Regions from separate parts of the Streptomyces sp. NPDC102283 genome, predicted to be linked through region 2. Evidence: riboswitches for the same ligand, from Rfam matches in the RefSeq annotation. Region 2 holds a riboswitch; the other holds the start of a gene.
What was found. A riboswitch is a leader RNA that binds a small molecule or an ion and turns the genes downstream of it on or off. The one in region 2 is predicted to bind glycine.
Positions count from the first base shown of each region.

Region 1: another riboswitch for glycine. It lies ahead of gcvT (glycine cleavage system aminomethyltransferase GcvT); the one in region 2 lies ahead of gcvP (aminomethyl-transferring glycine dehydrogenase).

Region 1 covers NZ_JBIWLQ010000010.1:232,508-239,630, forward strand. The annotation lists gene ACIRJT_RS21470 (M48 family metalloprotease) at 1-333, shown strand, start outside; gene ACIRJT_RS21475 (L-serine ammonia-lyase) at 704-2,089, opposite strand; gene glyA (serine hydroxymethyltransferase) at 2,310-3,569, opposite strand; gene gcvH (glycine cleavage system protein GcvH) at 3,589-3,966, opposite strand; gene gcvT (glycine cleavage system aminomethyltransferase GcvT) at 4,124-5,248, opposite strand; glycine riboswitch at 5,423-5,520, opposite strand; gene ACIRJT_RS21495 (AAA family ATPase) at 5,696-6,388, shown strand; gene ACIRJT_RS21500 (enhanced serine sensitivity protein SseB) at 6,461-7,123, shown strand, end outside.
Region 2 covers NZ_JBIWLQ010000023.1:127,262-134,384, forward strand. The annotation lists gene gcvP (aminomethyl-transferring glycine dehydrogenase) at 1-2,050, opposite strand, end outside; glycine riboswitch at 2,244-2,341, opposite strand; gene ACIRJT_RS33480 (PRC-barrel domain-containing protein) at 2,474-2,845, shown strand; gene ACIRJT_RS33485 (DNA polymerase IV) at 2,767-4,224, opposite strand; gene ACIRJT_RS33490 (MerR family transcriptional regulator) at 4,338-4,964, opposite strand; gene ACIRJT_RS33495 (bifunctional nuclease family protein) at 5,133-5,606, opposite strand; gene ACIRJT_RS33500 (MerR family transcriptional regulator) at 5,660-6,403, opposite strand; gene ACIRJT_RS33505 (FHA domain-containing protein) at 6,446-7,123, opposite strand, start outside.

The DNA.
Region 1 (7,123 bases), on a different contig from region 2:
GTCGTATGGGGTGTCGTCGTGCTGGCACAGGCCGTCTGCGCGACGCGTGTCGCCCTTACCGTGGGCCGGCAGCCGCGTCCCGTGGCTGCGGCTGCCTACGCCGCACTCGTCGCCGGACTCATCGGATATCTGGGCTTCTTTGCGACCTTGGCCGCAGTGACGCTGCCCAGCTTGGCGAGCACGAGGTCGGACTACAGCTGGGGCGCGATTGCTACGGGCCTCACCTTCGTGGTTGGCGTTGCTGTCGGGTTCGGCGTCGCCGCCGGCGGCGTGTCGGCCTCCGTTGCGCTGGGCGTTCATCGCCGCCGAGCTCAGCGATCCAGTGTCCAGTAGATGCCGCGTATGCGGTCGGCGGCACTGCGGTGACTGGCGGGATCCAGTGGTTCCGGTCCCGGTCGTTCGTGCCGGCTCGTGCGGAAGCAGCCGGCGACGGGCCTGGGAGCCGGTGTTCCGCGATCCACGTCCACCCGCGGTCTCGACCAGTGCCTGGAGCGCGTGCGGCGGTTGCGAGACCCCGACCGCCACGTCGGACGGCGCACGAAGTTGGTATCGCCGCTCCACCAGCGCGAGCAGATGTTCACTGACAGCCGCGCGAAGACGCGCTCCGGTGTACAGACGCCCTTGCCAGGGGCTTTCCGTCGAGTGGGCAGCGAAGGCCCTGACAACGCTGAAAGATGCGAACGCGCTGGTCAGGGCCGTCTGCCTAACACTCGATGATGTTCACCGCGAGCCCGCCCCGCGCCGTCTCCTTGTACTTCACGCTCATGTCGGCCCCGGTCTCCTTCATGGTCTTGATGACCTTGTCGAGGGAGACCTTGTGGCTGCCGTCGCCCCGCAGTGCCATCCGCGCCGCGGTGACCGCCTTCACCGCCGCCATGCCGTTGCGCTCGATGCAGGGGATCTGGACGAGGCCGCCGACCGGGTCGCAGGTCAGGCCCAGGTTGTGCTCCATGCCGATCTCGGCGGCGTTCTCCACCTGCTCGGGGGAGCCGCCGAGGACCTCGGCCAGGGCTCCGGCCGCCATCGAGCAGGCGGAGCCGACCTCGCCCTGGCAGCCGACCTCGGCGCCGGAGATCGAGGCGTTCTCCTTGAACAGCATGCCGATCGCACCGGCCGCCAGGAGGAAGCGCACCACGCTGTCCTCCTTCTCCGTCTCGGTGCAGCCGCCGGCCGCGAAGTTCATGTAGTAGTGCAGAACGGCGGGGATGATGCCCGCGGCGCCGTTGGTGGGGGCGGTGACCACGCGGCCGCCCGCCGCGTTCTCCTCGTTGACCGCCATGGCGTACAGAGTGATCCACTCCATCGCGTGGGCCTGCGGGTCGCCCTCGGCGCGCAGCTGGCGGGCCGAGTTCGCGGCGCGGCGGCGGACCTTGAGGCCGCCGGGGAGGATGCCCTCGCGGGACATGCCGCGCGAGACGCAGGCCTGCATGACGCGCCAGATGTCCAGCAGCCCGGAGCGGATCTCCGCCTCGGTGCGCCAGGCCAGTTCGTTCTCCAGCATCATCGAGGAGATCGAGAGACCGGTCTCCCGGGAGAGGCGCAGCAGCTCGTCGCCGGTACGGAAGGGGTGTTTGAGGACCGTGTCGTCCGGGACGATCGGGTTCTCCCCGGCCACCGCGTCCTCGTCGACGACGAAGCCGCCGCCGACCGAGTAGTACGTCTTCTCCAGGACCGGCGCGCCCTCGGTGTCGTACGCGAGGATCGTCATGCCGTTGGCGTGGTACGGGAGCGCCTTGCGGCGGTGCAGGACCAGGTCCTCGTCGAAGTCGAACGGGATCTCGTGCATGCCCAGCAGGTTGATCCTGCCGCTGCCGCGGATCTCCTCGACCCGGCCGTCGGCGGACTCCACGTCCACGGTCTGGGGCGACTCGCCCTCCAGTCCGAGCAGGACCGCCTTGGGCGTGCCGTGCCCGTGGCCGGTCGCGCCGAGGGAGCCGTACAGCTCGGCCCGTATCGAGGCGGTGTGCGCGAGCAGGCCCTCGTTCTTGAGGCGGCGCGCGAACATCCGGGCGGCCCGCATCGGGCCCACCGTGTGGGAGCTGGACGGGCCGATGCCGACCGAGAAGAGGTCGAAGACCGAGATGGCCACGGGAGAACTCCTTGAGGTTGGAAGACGCCGTTGTCTGCCTGGGTGGTGCGGGAACGGGCCAGGTGGTGCGGAACGGGCCGGGGTGGGGCCCGCGGGTCAAGCAGGTCAAACGGGTCGAGCAGGGCAAAAGGTGGCGCGGGGGACACGGGTCGGGGCACCGCGCTCACTCTTTCAGTGTGCGCGGTGCCCCGTCCGAACGTGCGGAACCGCAGGCCAGGTGTTACTTCAGGCCGGGGTACAGCGGGAACTTCTCGGCCAGCGCGACCACGCGGGCCTTGAGGTCGTCCGCGTCGTAGGACGGCTTGAGGGCGGCGGCGATGATCTCCGCGACCTCCGTGAAGTCCTCGGTGCCGAAGCCGCGGGTGGCCAGCGCCGGGGTGCCGATCCGCAGGCCCGAGGTGACCATCGGGGGGCGCGGGTCGTTCGGGATGGCGTTCCGGTTGACCGTGATGCCCAGCTCGTGGAGCCGGTCCTCGGCCTGCTGGCCGTCCAGCTCCGAGTTGCGCAGGTCGACCAGGACCAGGTGCACGTCGGTGCCGCCGGAGAGGACGGATACGCCCACCTCGGTGACGTCCTGCTGGACCAGGCGCTCGGCCAGGATCCGCGCGCCGTCCAGGGTGCGCTGCTGGCGCTCCTTGAACTCCTCGCCCGCCGCGATCTTGAACGAGACCGCCTTGGCCGCGATCACGTGCTCCAGCGGGCCGCCCTGCTGACCCGGGAAGACCGCGGAGTTGATCTTCTTGGCGAGCTCCTGGGTGGAGAGGATCACGCCGCCGCGCGGACCGCCGAGGGTCTTGTGCGTGGTGGTGGTGACGACATGGGCGTGCGGCACCGGGTTCGGGTGCAGGCCGGCCGCGACCAGGCCCGCGAAGTGCGCCATGTCGACCATCAGGTACGCGCCGACCTCGTCCGCGATGCGGCGGAAGGCGGCGAAGTCCAGCTGGCGCGGGTAGGCGGACCAGCCGGCCACGATCAGCTTCGGCTGGGACTCCTTGGCGAGGCGCTCGACCTCCTCCATGTCCACGACGCCGCTCTCGTCGACGTGGTACGGGACCACGTTGTAGAGCTTGCCGGAGAAGTTGATCTTCATGCCGTGGGTCAGGTGACCGCCGTGGGCCAGGTTCAGGCCCATGATCGTGTCGCCCGGCTTCAGCAGCGCGAACATCGCGGCGGCGTTCGCCTGGGCGCCGGAGTGCGGCTGCACGTTCGCGGCCTCGGCGCCGAACAGGGCCTTGATCCGGTCGATCGCGATCTGCTCGACGACGTCGACGTGCTCACAGCCGCCGTAGTAGCGGCGGCCCGGGTAGCCCTCGGCGTACTTGTTGGTGAGGACGGAGCCCTGCGCCTCCATGACGGCGACCGGAGCGAAGTTCTCCGAGGCGATCATTTCGAGGGTGGACTGCTGACGGTGGAGCTCGGCGTCGACGGCGGCGGCGACGTCCGGGTCCAGCTCGTGGAGGGAGGAGTTCAGAAGCGACATCAGGGGGTCCCTTAAGGTCTCAGTTGCCGGAGAACGCGGTGTACTCGTCGGCGGAGAGCAGGTCGGCCGGCTCCTCCGCGACGCGCACCTTGAACAGCCAGCCGCCCTCGAAGGGAGCGGAGTTCACCAGCGAGGGGTCGTCCACGACGTCCTGGTTGGCCGCCGTCACCTCACCGGTCACCGGCGAGTACAGATCGCTGACGGACTTGGTCGACTCCAGTTCGCCGCAGGTCTCGCCCGCGGTCACCGTGTCGCCGACCTCCGGGAGCTGGGCGTAGACGACGTCACCGAGCGCGTTGGCCGCGTACTCCGTGATGCCGATGGTGGCCACGCCGTCCTCGAGGGCCGACAGCCACTCGTGCTCCTTGCTGTACCGCAGCTGCTGGGGGTTGCTCATGACCTGAATTCTCCTGTACGCGGGGGAGTGCTGATGAACGGTGGTCTTACGGTGTGAGACGGAGGAACGTCACTTCTGTGACGTCTGTGCGCGCGTCACTTCGATGACGTCTGCGCGCTGTCGAAAAGGTCCGGTCGCCGCCGGTCCTTCCGGGATGTCACTTCTGGCGCTTGTAGAACGGCAGTGCGACGACCTCGTACGGTTCGTGCGTGCCGCGGATGTCCACGCCCACGCCCTCGGCGCCCGGCACGGCGAAGGCCGCGTCCACGTAGGCCATGGCGATCGGCCTGCCCAGCGTCGGGGACGGGGCGCCGGAGGTGACCTCGCCGATCACCTTCCCGTCGGCGACGACGGGGAAGCCCGCGCGCGGGACCCGGCGGCCCTCGGCGATCAGGCCCACCAGCTTGCGCGGCGGGGCCAACTCGGCGCGCTCGGCGGCGGCGGTCAGGGCCTCACGCCCGACGAAGTCGCCCTCCTTCTCGAACTTCACGACCCGGCCCAGGCCCGCGTCGAACGGGGTGAGCGCGGTCGTCAGCTCGTGCCCGTACAGCGGCATGCCCGCCTCCAGACGCAGCGTGTCCCGGCAGGAGAGCCCGCAGGGGATCAGGCCGTGCGGCGATCCGGCCTCGGTCAGCGCCCGCCACAGCTGCTCGGCGTGCTCCGGCGCGACGAAGAGTTCAAAGCCGTCCTCGCCGGTGTAGCCGGTACGGGCGATGAGCGCCGGGACCCCGGCGACCGTGCCCGGCAGGCCCGCGTAGTACTTCAGCCCGTCCAGGTCGGCGTCGGTGACGGCCTTCATGATGGCGGGCGACTCCGGGCCCTGGACCGCGAGCAGCGCGTACGCGTCCCGGTCGTCGCGCACCTCGGCGTCGAAGCCCCCGACCCGGGCGGTCAGCGCGTCCAGCACGACCTGCGCGTTGCCCGCGTTGGCGACCACCATGTATTCGGTGGCCCCGCTCTCGCCGAGCCGGTAGACGATCAGGTCGTCCACGATCCCGCCGTCCTCCTGGACGATCATCGTGTAGCGGGCCCGGCCGTTGCCGACGGTGGCGATGTTGCCCACCAGCGCGTAGCTCAGGAAGGCGGCGGCCTCGGGCCCGGTGACGGTGATCTCGCCCATGTGCGACAGGTCGAAGAGACCGGCCCGGGTGCGTACGGCGTTGTGCTCGTCGCGCTCACTGGCGTACCGCAGGGGCATGTCCCAGCCCGCGAAGTCGGTCATGGTGGCGCCGAGCGAGCGGTGCAGGGCGTCGAGGGCGGTGAGACGGGGGGCAGTGCTCATGGATACGGCTCCAGGGCATGACGACGTCAGGACGAATCCTCCCCATCTGTCATCGGAACCTGAGAGGTTCGCCGATAGCCCCTGACGGGGTATGCCCCTGGAGGGCGCCCCGGATCAGGGGGCTCGGCTTGCACCTTGGGTGGAGCCGCGGAACGGCTCGCTTTTCAGATCTGCCTCATCCACGCGGTACGGGGCCTGAGAGATTCAAGGGAGGATCTTGCTCCTTCGGCGCCCGGCTCACACTGTGGCCGGAACTCTCCCGCGCGGATTCGAACGGCCGGTATGCAGTTGGCGGGGTCATCATCGCATGCATTGGGGGAGAGTGGGGGGTCCGGTCCCCACGCAGGTGAATACGGCTACAACAGGCCCTGGGACGGTTGTGCCGCATTGCCTTTTCTTTACACTTCAGGGGCAGGCGTGGGGGACACGACGGCAGGGGGATGGGCGATGACGTTGCAGCGGTCGGCACCGACCGCGGGGGTCGCCGACGGCGCGATGCCCGCACAGCCCGGCGCTCCCGTGCGGGAGCTGCTGACGGAGGGCGCGCCGGTGGTACGTGACCTGCGCGGGCGTAACAGCTGTGCCCCGTACAGCCTCGATCTCACCGCCGGTGACGTCGTCGTGGTCTCCGGACTCCCCGGCAGCGGGAAGTCGACCCTCATCCGGCGGGCCGCGCGGGGCCGCGCCATCGACTCCCAGAACACCCGCGACAGCTGGGCCGCCGCCCTGCCCCGTTTACTGCCCTACGCCCTCTACCGCCCCCTGGTCCGCGCCGCGCACTACCTCGGCCTCTGGAACGCCCTGCGCTCCGGTGAATCCGTCGTCGTGCACGACTGCGGCACCCAGACGTGGGTACGCCGCTGGCTCGCCCGGCACGCCGTGGGCCGGGGCCGCACCCTCCATCTGATCCTGCTCGACGTGACGCCCCAGGTGGCGCGGCAGGGGCAGCGCGAGCGTGGGCGCGGGGTCTCCGGCTACGCCTTCGCCCGCCACCGGCACGCGGTCGCCCGGCTGCTCCGCGACACCGAGCAGGGGCTGCTGCCCGCCGGCTGCACCTCCGCGGTGCTGCTGGACCGCGAGGCCGCGGGAGCGCTCGACCGGATCTCCTTCACGGCCGCCGAGGCCTCCACCGCCCGCTGACGGTTAAGGTGCTGGCCGGAGCAGAGGGCCGCCGCGGCGCGGCCGAAGCGGTGGAGAGAGGGCGCAGAGGCAGTGGACATTCCGGCACCCGCACCGGCGCACCCCCAGCAGGGGTGGCCCGCCAACGAGCTCGAAGAGGTGCTGACGGCCTCCCTCGGCGTCCCCGACGCGGGCGGTCGCCTCGTCGAGGTGCTCGGCCGCAGCTCCGTCTGGGTGCCGCTGCCGAACGGTGGCACCCCCGCGAGCGCGGACCTCGACCTGCCGATGATGGAGATCGACGGCGCGGCCTTCGTCCCCGTCTTCAGCTCCGAGGCCCAGTTCCTCAGCTGCGTCGGCAGCCATATGTCCTTCACCGTCGCGCCCGCCCGCGACTTCGCCCGGGGCCTGCCCCCGCAGGTCGGCATCGCCGTGAACCCGGGCGGCGCGGTCGGCATACCGCTTCCGCCGCCCGCCGTCGCCGAGCTGTGCCGGGCCGGCCGCACCGCCCTGGACGGGCCCGCCACCGGCGGCCGGGTCCGGCTGTTCGAGCCGGACTGGCAGCACGACCCGGTCGACTTCCTCGCCGCCGTGTCCGAGGAGTTCGAGGCCACCGGAGTGGTGAGCACCGCCCGCCGGGCGCTGGCCAGCATCGAGGGCGGCGACCCGGTCCTCTTCGTCGGCGTCGAGTTCGCCACCTGGGACGGCGCGGGACAGAGCGCGCCGATGGACGCCATCGGCCGCGCGCTCGGCCGGGTC
Region 2 (7,123 bases):
CCCCGTCGACGTAGACCTGGCCGCCCGCGTCGTGCACCTCGCCGCAGATGTCGGCGACGTGCTCCTCGAACACTCCGTGCGTGGACGGGTAGGTGATCATGAGCACGGCCAGCTCGTCGCGGTGCAGCTGGATCTTGGCGCGCAGGTCCGCGATGTCGACCTCCCCGTCGTCGGCGGTCTTCACCACGACGACCTTCATGCCCGCCATGACGGCGCTGGCGGCGTTGGTGCCGTGCGCGGAGGACGGGATGAGGCAGACGGTGCGCTGGTCGTCGCCGTTGGCCCGGTGGTACGCGCGGACGGCGAGCAGACCCGCGAACTCGCCCTGGGAACCGGCGTTGGGCTGGAGGGACACCGCGTCGTAGCCGGTGACCTCGGCGAGGCGCTCCTCCAGCTCACGGATGAGGGTGAGGAAGCCCTGCGCCTGCTCGGCAGGGGCGAAGGGGTGCAGGGCGCCGAACTCGGGCCAGGTGATCGACTCCATCTCGGCGGTCGCGTTCAGCTTCATGGTGCAGGAGCCGAGCGGGATCATGCCGCGGTCCAGCGCGTAGTCACGGTCGGCGAGCTTGCGCAGGTAGCGCAGCATCGCGGTCTCGGAGCGGTGCTGGTGGAAGACCGGGTGGGTCAGGATGTCGTCGGAGCGCAGCAGCCCCTCGGGCAGCGTGTCGGCGACCGTCGCGTCCAGCGCCTCGATGTCGCCCTCGGCGCCGAAGGCGGCCCAGACGGCGGAGAGCTGCGCGCGGGTGGTGGTCTCGTCGCAGGCGATGGAGATCTGGTCGGCGTCGACGAGGCGGAGGTTGACCCCGCGCTCCCGGGCGTCCGCGACGATGCCGGCGGCCTTGCCGGGCACGCGCACGGTCAGGGTGTCGAAGAACGCGCCGTGCACGACGTCGACGCCGGCGCTCCGCAGGCCGTCGGCCAGGATCGCGGCGAAGCGGTGGGTGCGCCGGGCGATCGTCCGCAGCCCGTCGGGGCCGTGGTAGACCGCGTACATCCCGGCCATGACGGCGAGCAGGACCTGCGCGGTACAGATGTTGCTGGTGGCCTTCTCGCGGCGGATGTGCTGCTCGCGGGTCTGGAGGGCCAGGCGGTAGGCCTTGTTGCCGTCGGCGTCGACGGAGACGCCGACGAGGCGGCCGGGCAGGGAGCGGGCGAACTTGTCGCGGACCGCCATGAAGCCTGCGTGCGGGCCGCCGAAGCCCATCGGGACGCCGAAGCGCTGGGTCGTGCCGACCGCGATGTCCGCGCCGAGCGCGCCCGGCGAGGTGAGCAGCGTGAGGGCCAGCAGGTCGGCGGCGACGGTGACGATCGCGCCGAGCTCGTGGGCCTGCTCGATCACGGGCTCGATGGCACGCACGGCTCCGGAGGCGCCCGGGTACTGGAGCAGCACGCCGAAGACGCCGCGCTCGGCGATCTCGGCGGGGATGCCGTCGCTCAGGTCGGCGACGACGACCTCGACGCCGGTGGGCTCGGCGCGGGTCTCGATCACCGCGACGGTCTGCGGCAGGGTGTCGGCGTCGACCAGGAAGACGCCCTTCTTGACCTTGCCGACGCGCCGGGCGAGGGCCATCGCCTCGGCGGCCGCGGTGCCCTCGTCGAGCAGCGAGGCGCCGGAGGTGGGCAGCCCGGTCAGCTCGGCGACCATCGTCTGGAAGTTGAGGAGGGCCTCCAGCCGGCCCTGGGAGATCTCCGGCTGGTACGGCGTGTAGGCCGTGTACCAGGCGGGGTTCTCCATGACGTTGCGCAGGATGACGGGCGGCGTGAAGGTGCCGTAGTAGCCGAGGCCGATCATCGGGGCCAGCACCTCGTTGCGGTCGGCCAGCGACCGCAGCTCGGCCAGGACCTCCGCCTCGGTGCGCGCCGAGGGAAGGTTCAGGGCCTCCGCGCTCTTGATCACGTCGGGCACCGCGGCGGCGGTGAGCTCGTCGAGGGAGCCGTAGCCGACCTGGGCGAGCATCTTCGCCTGGGCTCCGGCGTCGGGCCCTATGTGGCGCTGCTCGAACGGAATGCCCTGCTCCAGCTGGGAGAGCGGAGTGCGACGGGGGGTCATGGTGGAGGCCTCCTGGTCTGTCACGACCTGCGAGGGGCACCACGGCGCGGGTGCCCGAACGGCCTCCCCCTCTGTCATCTCAACCTGAGAGCTTCACCGGCCCGCCCTGAGGCGTGCCGACTTTCACCGTCGGTGAGGGTCGAGTCCGCCTGGGCCTGCGCCCGCACGGAATCGCCCTGCTTTCCAGAGTGACCTCGTCCGTGCGGTACGGGGGCCTGAGAGATTCCGGGGAGGAGTTGCTCCTTCGGCGCCTCCGGATTCTGCACCGGAGGACTCTCCCGCACGGGGTCAGCAGCCACTGTCAGCCTACCAGCGGCCACCGTGCCGGATTCCTCGAGTGGCCGACGCCACGGATCTGCACTTGTGTGGTGCTGGTGGAGCGACAGCGTCCACCCTGAGCAGTTGCGACCAGTGGGAGGCACCGTGCAGACCGATATCGATCCGCGCCGCCTGATCGGCCGCAAGGCATTCGATCGCAAGGGCGCCAAGATCGGAACGGTGGATGAGGTCTATCTCGACGACGCGACGGGCGTGCCCGAGTGGGCGGCCGTCCGCACCGGCCTGTTCAGCAGGGACGCCTTCGTCCCCCTGGAGCCCAGCGAATTCGTCGAGGACGCGCTGCGCGTTCCCTTCGACCGCGCGTTGATCAAAGGTGCGCCGGACTTCGGCGTCGGCAGGCACCTCTCGCCCGAGCAGGAACTGCAGCTCTATCGCCATTACGGGCTGGACTCCCCGCCCCCGGAGGCGTCGGCGCCCGACCGGGACTTCGGCAGGCTGGCGGGCCAGGAGGAGTAGTCGGCCGCGTCACGGACGAGCGGCAGCGGGTCGGCGGGCCGCAGCTGCGGATCGTCGACGCGGAACGTCAGCACCCGGCCGGGTGCGCTCCACGGTTCCTCGAACCGGACGGTGACCCGGCCCACTCCGCTCCCCTGCACCCAGCCGTGCCCGTGCTCCTCGTGGCGCACGTCGTGCCCGGCGGGCCAGCGCCGCGCGGCGAGCAGCTCCGCGCCGTCGGGCTCGGGCTCGGCCGCCACCTCCTCCCCGTCGCCCTCCACCGGCGCCCGGTGCTCCTCCTGGGTCCGCTGAGCGAGCTCCCGGGCGTCGGCGGCCTGGGCGAACAGGTCCTCCTGGGTGTAGTCGGCCAGCCCCGTCACGCCGACTCCCAGCAGCCGTACGCCCCCTGTGGTGTCGACGGACTCCAGCAGCCGCCCAGCTGCCTCACGGACCACTGTGGGGTCGTCCGTGGGGCCTCTGAGCGTCTCGGAACGGGTCAGCGTGGAGAAGTCGTAGCGGCGCACCTTCAGGACCACCGTGCGCCCCGACCGGTCGGCGGCGCGCAGCCGCTCCACGCACCGGACCGCCAGCCGCTCCACCTCGGCCCGCACCCGCACCCGGTCGTGCAGGTCCACGTCGAAGGTGTCCTCCACCGATACGGACTTGGCGTCCCGCTCGGCGACCACCGGCCGGTCGTCGAGCCCCAGCGCCATCCGGTAGAGCCCGTGGCCGTGGGCCTTGCCGACCAGCCGTACGAGCTCCGCCTCGCCCGCCTCGGCCAGGTCGTGGACGGTGGTCATCCCGGCGCGTCTGAGGTGGTCGCCGGTGGCCGGTCCGACCCCCGGCAGGGTGCGCACGGACATGGGAGCCAGCAGCTCACGCTCGGTGCCCGGCTCGATGAGCAGCAGCCCGTCGGGCTTGGCCTCCTCGGACGCGATCTTGGCGAGCATCTTGGAACCGGCCAGCCCGACGGATCCGCTGAGGCCGGTCACCGCGCGGATCGCCGTCCGCAGCCCCTCACCCGTCGCACGGGCCGACGCCGCGTCGTCGGCCGTCCCGCCGGCCTCCAGGTCCACGAAGGCCTCGTCCAGGCTGAGCGGCTCCACCAGGGGCGACAGCCGCCCCAGGAGCTCCATCACCTGGTCGCTCACCGTTCGGTACAGCGCGAAGCGCGGCACCAGGTAGGCGGCGTTCGGTGCGAGCCGCCGGGCCTGCGCGGTGGGCATCGCCGAGTGCACGCCCAGGCGCCGGGCCTCGTACGAGGCCGTGGCGACCACGCCGCGGGGTCCGAGGCCGCCCACCACGACCGCCTTGCCGCGCAGGCTCGGCTTGGCCGCCTGCTCCGCCGACGCGTAGAAGGCGTCCATGTCCAGGTGAAGGATGGTGGGCGCGGGTCTCACACCGTCGATGCTGCCCTACGGCACTGACAACGGGACGGTCCGGCGCCCCGTGAGGTGCCGGACCGTCCCGTCGTCGTGTGCGTGCCGCCCGCCGTGACGTCCCTCGGGGGCGATCAGACCGCGCGGTTCCGGCGCCGCGCCAGCTCGTCGGCGGGGTTGTGACCGACGAGCGTCTCGCCGGTGTCGACCCGCTCGCCGTGCAGCTGCGAGAGCGCCGCCTCCACGTCCCGCCAGACGACGCCCACGGCGATCCCGAAGATTCCCTGCCCGCCCTGGAGCAGGCTGACGACCTCGTCGGGCGAGGAGCACTCGTAGACCGTGGCCCCGTCGCTCATCAGCGTCATGCGCTCAAGATCCTGGAAACCGCGGGCCCGCAGATGCTGGACCGTGGTGCGGATGTTCTGCAGGGCGACCCCGGTGTCCAGGAACCGCTTGACGATCTTGAGGAGAACCACGTCCCGGAAACTGTAGAGACGCTGGGTCCCCGACCCGTAGGCCGGGCGCACACTGGGCTCGACCAGTCCCGTACGGGCCCAGTAGTCCAACTGGCGGTAGGTGATCCCCGCCGCCGCGCACGCCGTCGGTCCGCGATAACCGATGTCGTCGGCATCACTCACCGATGCCACGCCGCCCGCTGCCACCGCCGCCGGTGGAACCGGCTGCCTGATGGCGTGGTCGGCTCCACTGCCGTGCTGCGGATACGGCCCACCCGCCGCCGTACCGTCGCCGCTGCTTCTCACGCCGACCTCCGTCCTTGACCTGCCCACTCGAAGGTAGGCAGTCACTCGGGGTGCGTCAACGATCGCCACACTCGGCACGCCGAGTGATAATCACCCTGAGGGTGGTTTCCCGTGTCTCGTTTCCGGGAAAGGCTTGTCGGATGCGCTGACGGCACCCCTGCGGGACGGTCACTGACTGTTCGTACCGAAGTCCTCCGGAGAGATCTGGTCGAGGAATTCGCGGAACTTCTCCACCTCGTCCTCCTGCTCGTCGGGGATCGCGATGCCCGCATCGTCCAGCACGCCGTCACTGCCGTAGATCGGCGTGCCGGTCCGCAGGGCGAGCGCTATGGCGTCGGAGGGCCGGGCGCTCACCTCGACTCCGCTGGCGAAGACGAGCTCCGCGTAGAAGACCCCTTCGCGGAGGTCCGTGATGCGGACCTCGGTGAGCTCCTGGCCCACGGCCTCGAGCACATCCTTGAACAGGTCATGGGTCAGCGGCCTGGCGGGAGCCATGCCCTGCTGGGCGAAGGCAATCGCGGTCGCCTCCCCCGGACCGATCCAAATGGGGAGGTACCGGTCGCCTCCCACTTCACGCAGGAGAACGATCGGTTGGTTGGAGGGCATTTCCACCCGGACACCGACAACGTCGAGCTCGTTCACACAGCAACCCTAGGACGTGCTCGCCATGTTTGGGTAGTCGGGCTCCGCCGAGGTCAGTGCAGACGGCTGCGCAGAGCGCTCTGCACGAGTGCCGCGTGCAGCCGTACGGACAGCTCGGCGAGCTCGTTGGCGGTGGCCTCCGCATGGGCTCTGGTCTGCGGATTACGGTGTCGGCGCAAGGGCGCGACCAACTGCTCCACCAGCCCCGCCTCCCGGTCTGCGGAGGCCCGCATGGCCCGAAGATGACGTGGTTCCAGGCCGAAACGCCCCAGGTCCGCCACCAGCTTGGCGACCGTCACCATCTCGGCGTCGTAGCCGCCCTCGGGTGCGGGGACGATGAGTCCGTAGGACTCCCACTCGGCCAGCCGGTCCTCGCCGACCTCGGCCGCCGCGAGCAGCTCGGCCCGCCCGATCCTGGCGGCGGTCGCCGTCCCGGGGCCGGTCTCCCACACCCCGTCGGCCAGGTCCCGCCGCTCACCGGGCGAGGGCAGAGTGGGCTGCTCCCCCCGGGCCAGGGCGTCCAGGTGCTCCCGGATGACCTTCAGCGGCAGGTAGTGGTCCCGCTGCATGCGGAGCACCTGGGCCAGGCGCTCCACATCATGCGGAGCGAACTTGCGGTATCCGGAAGGAGTGCGCTGCGGCTCGACGAGCCCCTCGGCCTCCAGGAACCGGATCTTGGAGATGGTGACTTCGGGAAACTCGTCCCGCAGCTGGATGAGCACCGTACCGATGCTCATCGGGCGGGATTCCGCGGTGGCGGTGCCGTGTCCGGCACCGCCTGTCGGTGTTCGCAGCATGGGCCTTCCTCGGGGTCCCCCCGGACGGAGTCCGGGGGCTGGTCACACGCCCCGCGGGCTCGCATAGAAGACCAGGCGGTACTTTCCGATCTGGACTTCGTCGCCGTTGGACAGCTGGACCGAATCGATGCGCTCACGGTTGACGTAGGTGCCGTTGAGGCTGCCGACATCACCCACGGTGAAGCTACCGTCCGGGCTCCTGCGGAACTCCACATGACGCCGCGACACGGTCACGTCATCGAGAAAGATGTCGCTCTGCGGGTGACGGCCGGCCGTGGTCAGGTCGCTGTCGAGCAGGAAGCGGCTCCCGGAGTTCGGGCCCCTCCTCACGACCAGCAACGCCGATCCGCCGGGCAGCGCGTCGACCGCCGCCTGGGCCTCCGGGGAGAGCGAGGGCAGAGCGGTCTGGCCCGTCGCCTCCGCCTCGTACGCCTCGAGGCCGGAGATGGAGATGGTGGACGTCGTCTCCGAGGCACGCTCGGGAATTCCGCCCCGCAGCGGCGCGCCGCAGTTGGAACAGAACCTGCTGGCCTCCGTGTTGCGGTGACCGCACCTCGTGCAGACCGGCATCGACGAGCCCTCCGGGGTGAACCCTCCACCCGCACTCGAGGCTGATGGTGCGCCGAAACCTATGCGTCCGGCACCGGCAGGGTCAACAGACGACACGCCGTCACCACCCGGGGCGCCGGACACCTCGTCACGGAAGAGCGGACGCTCCGC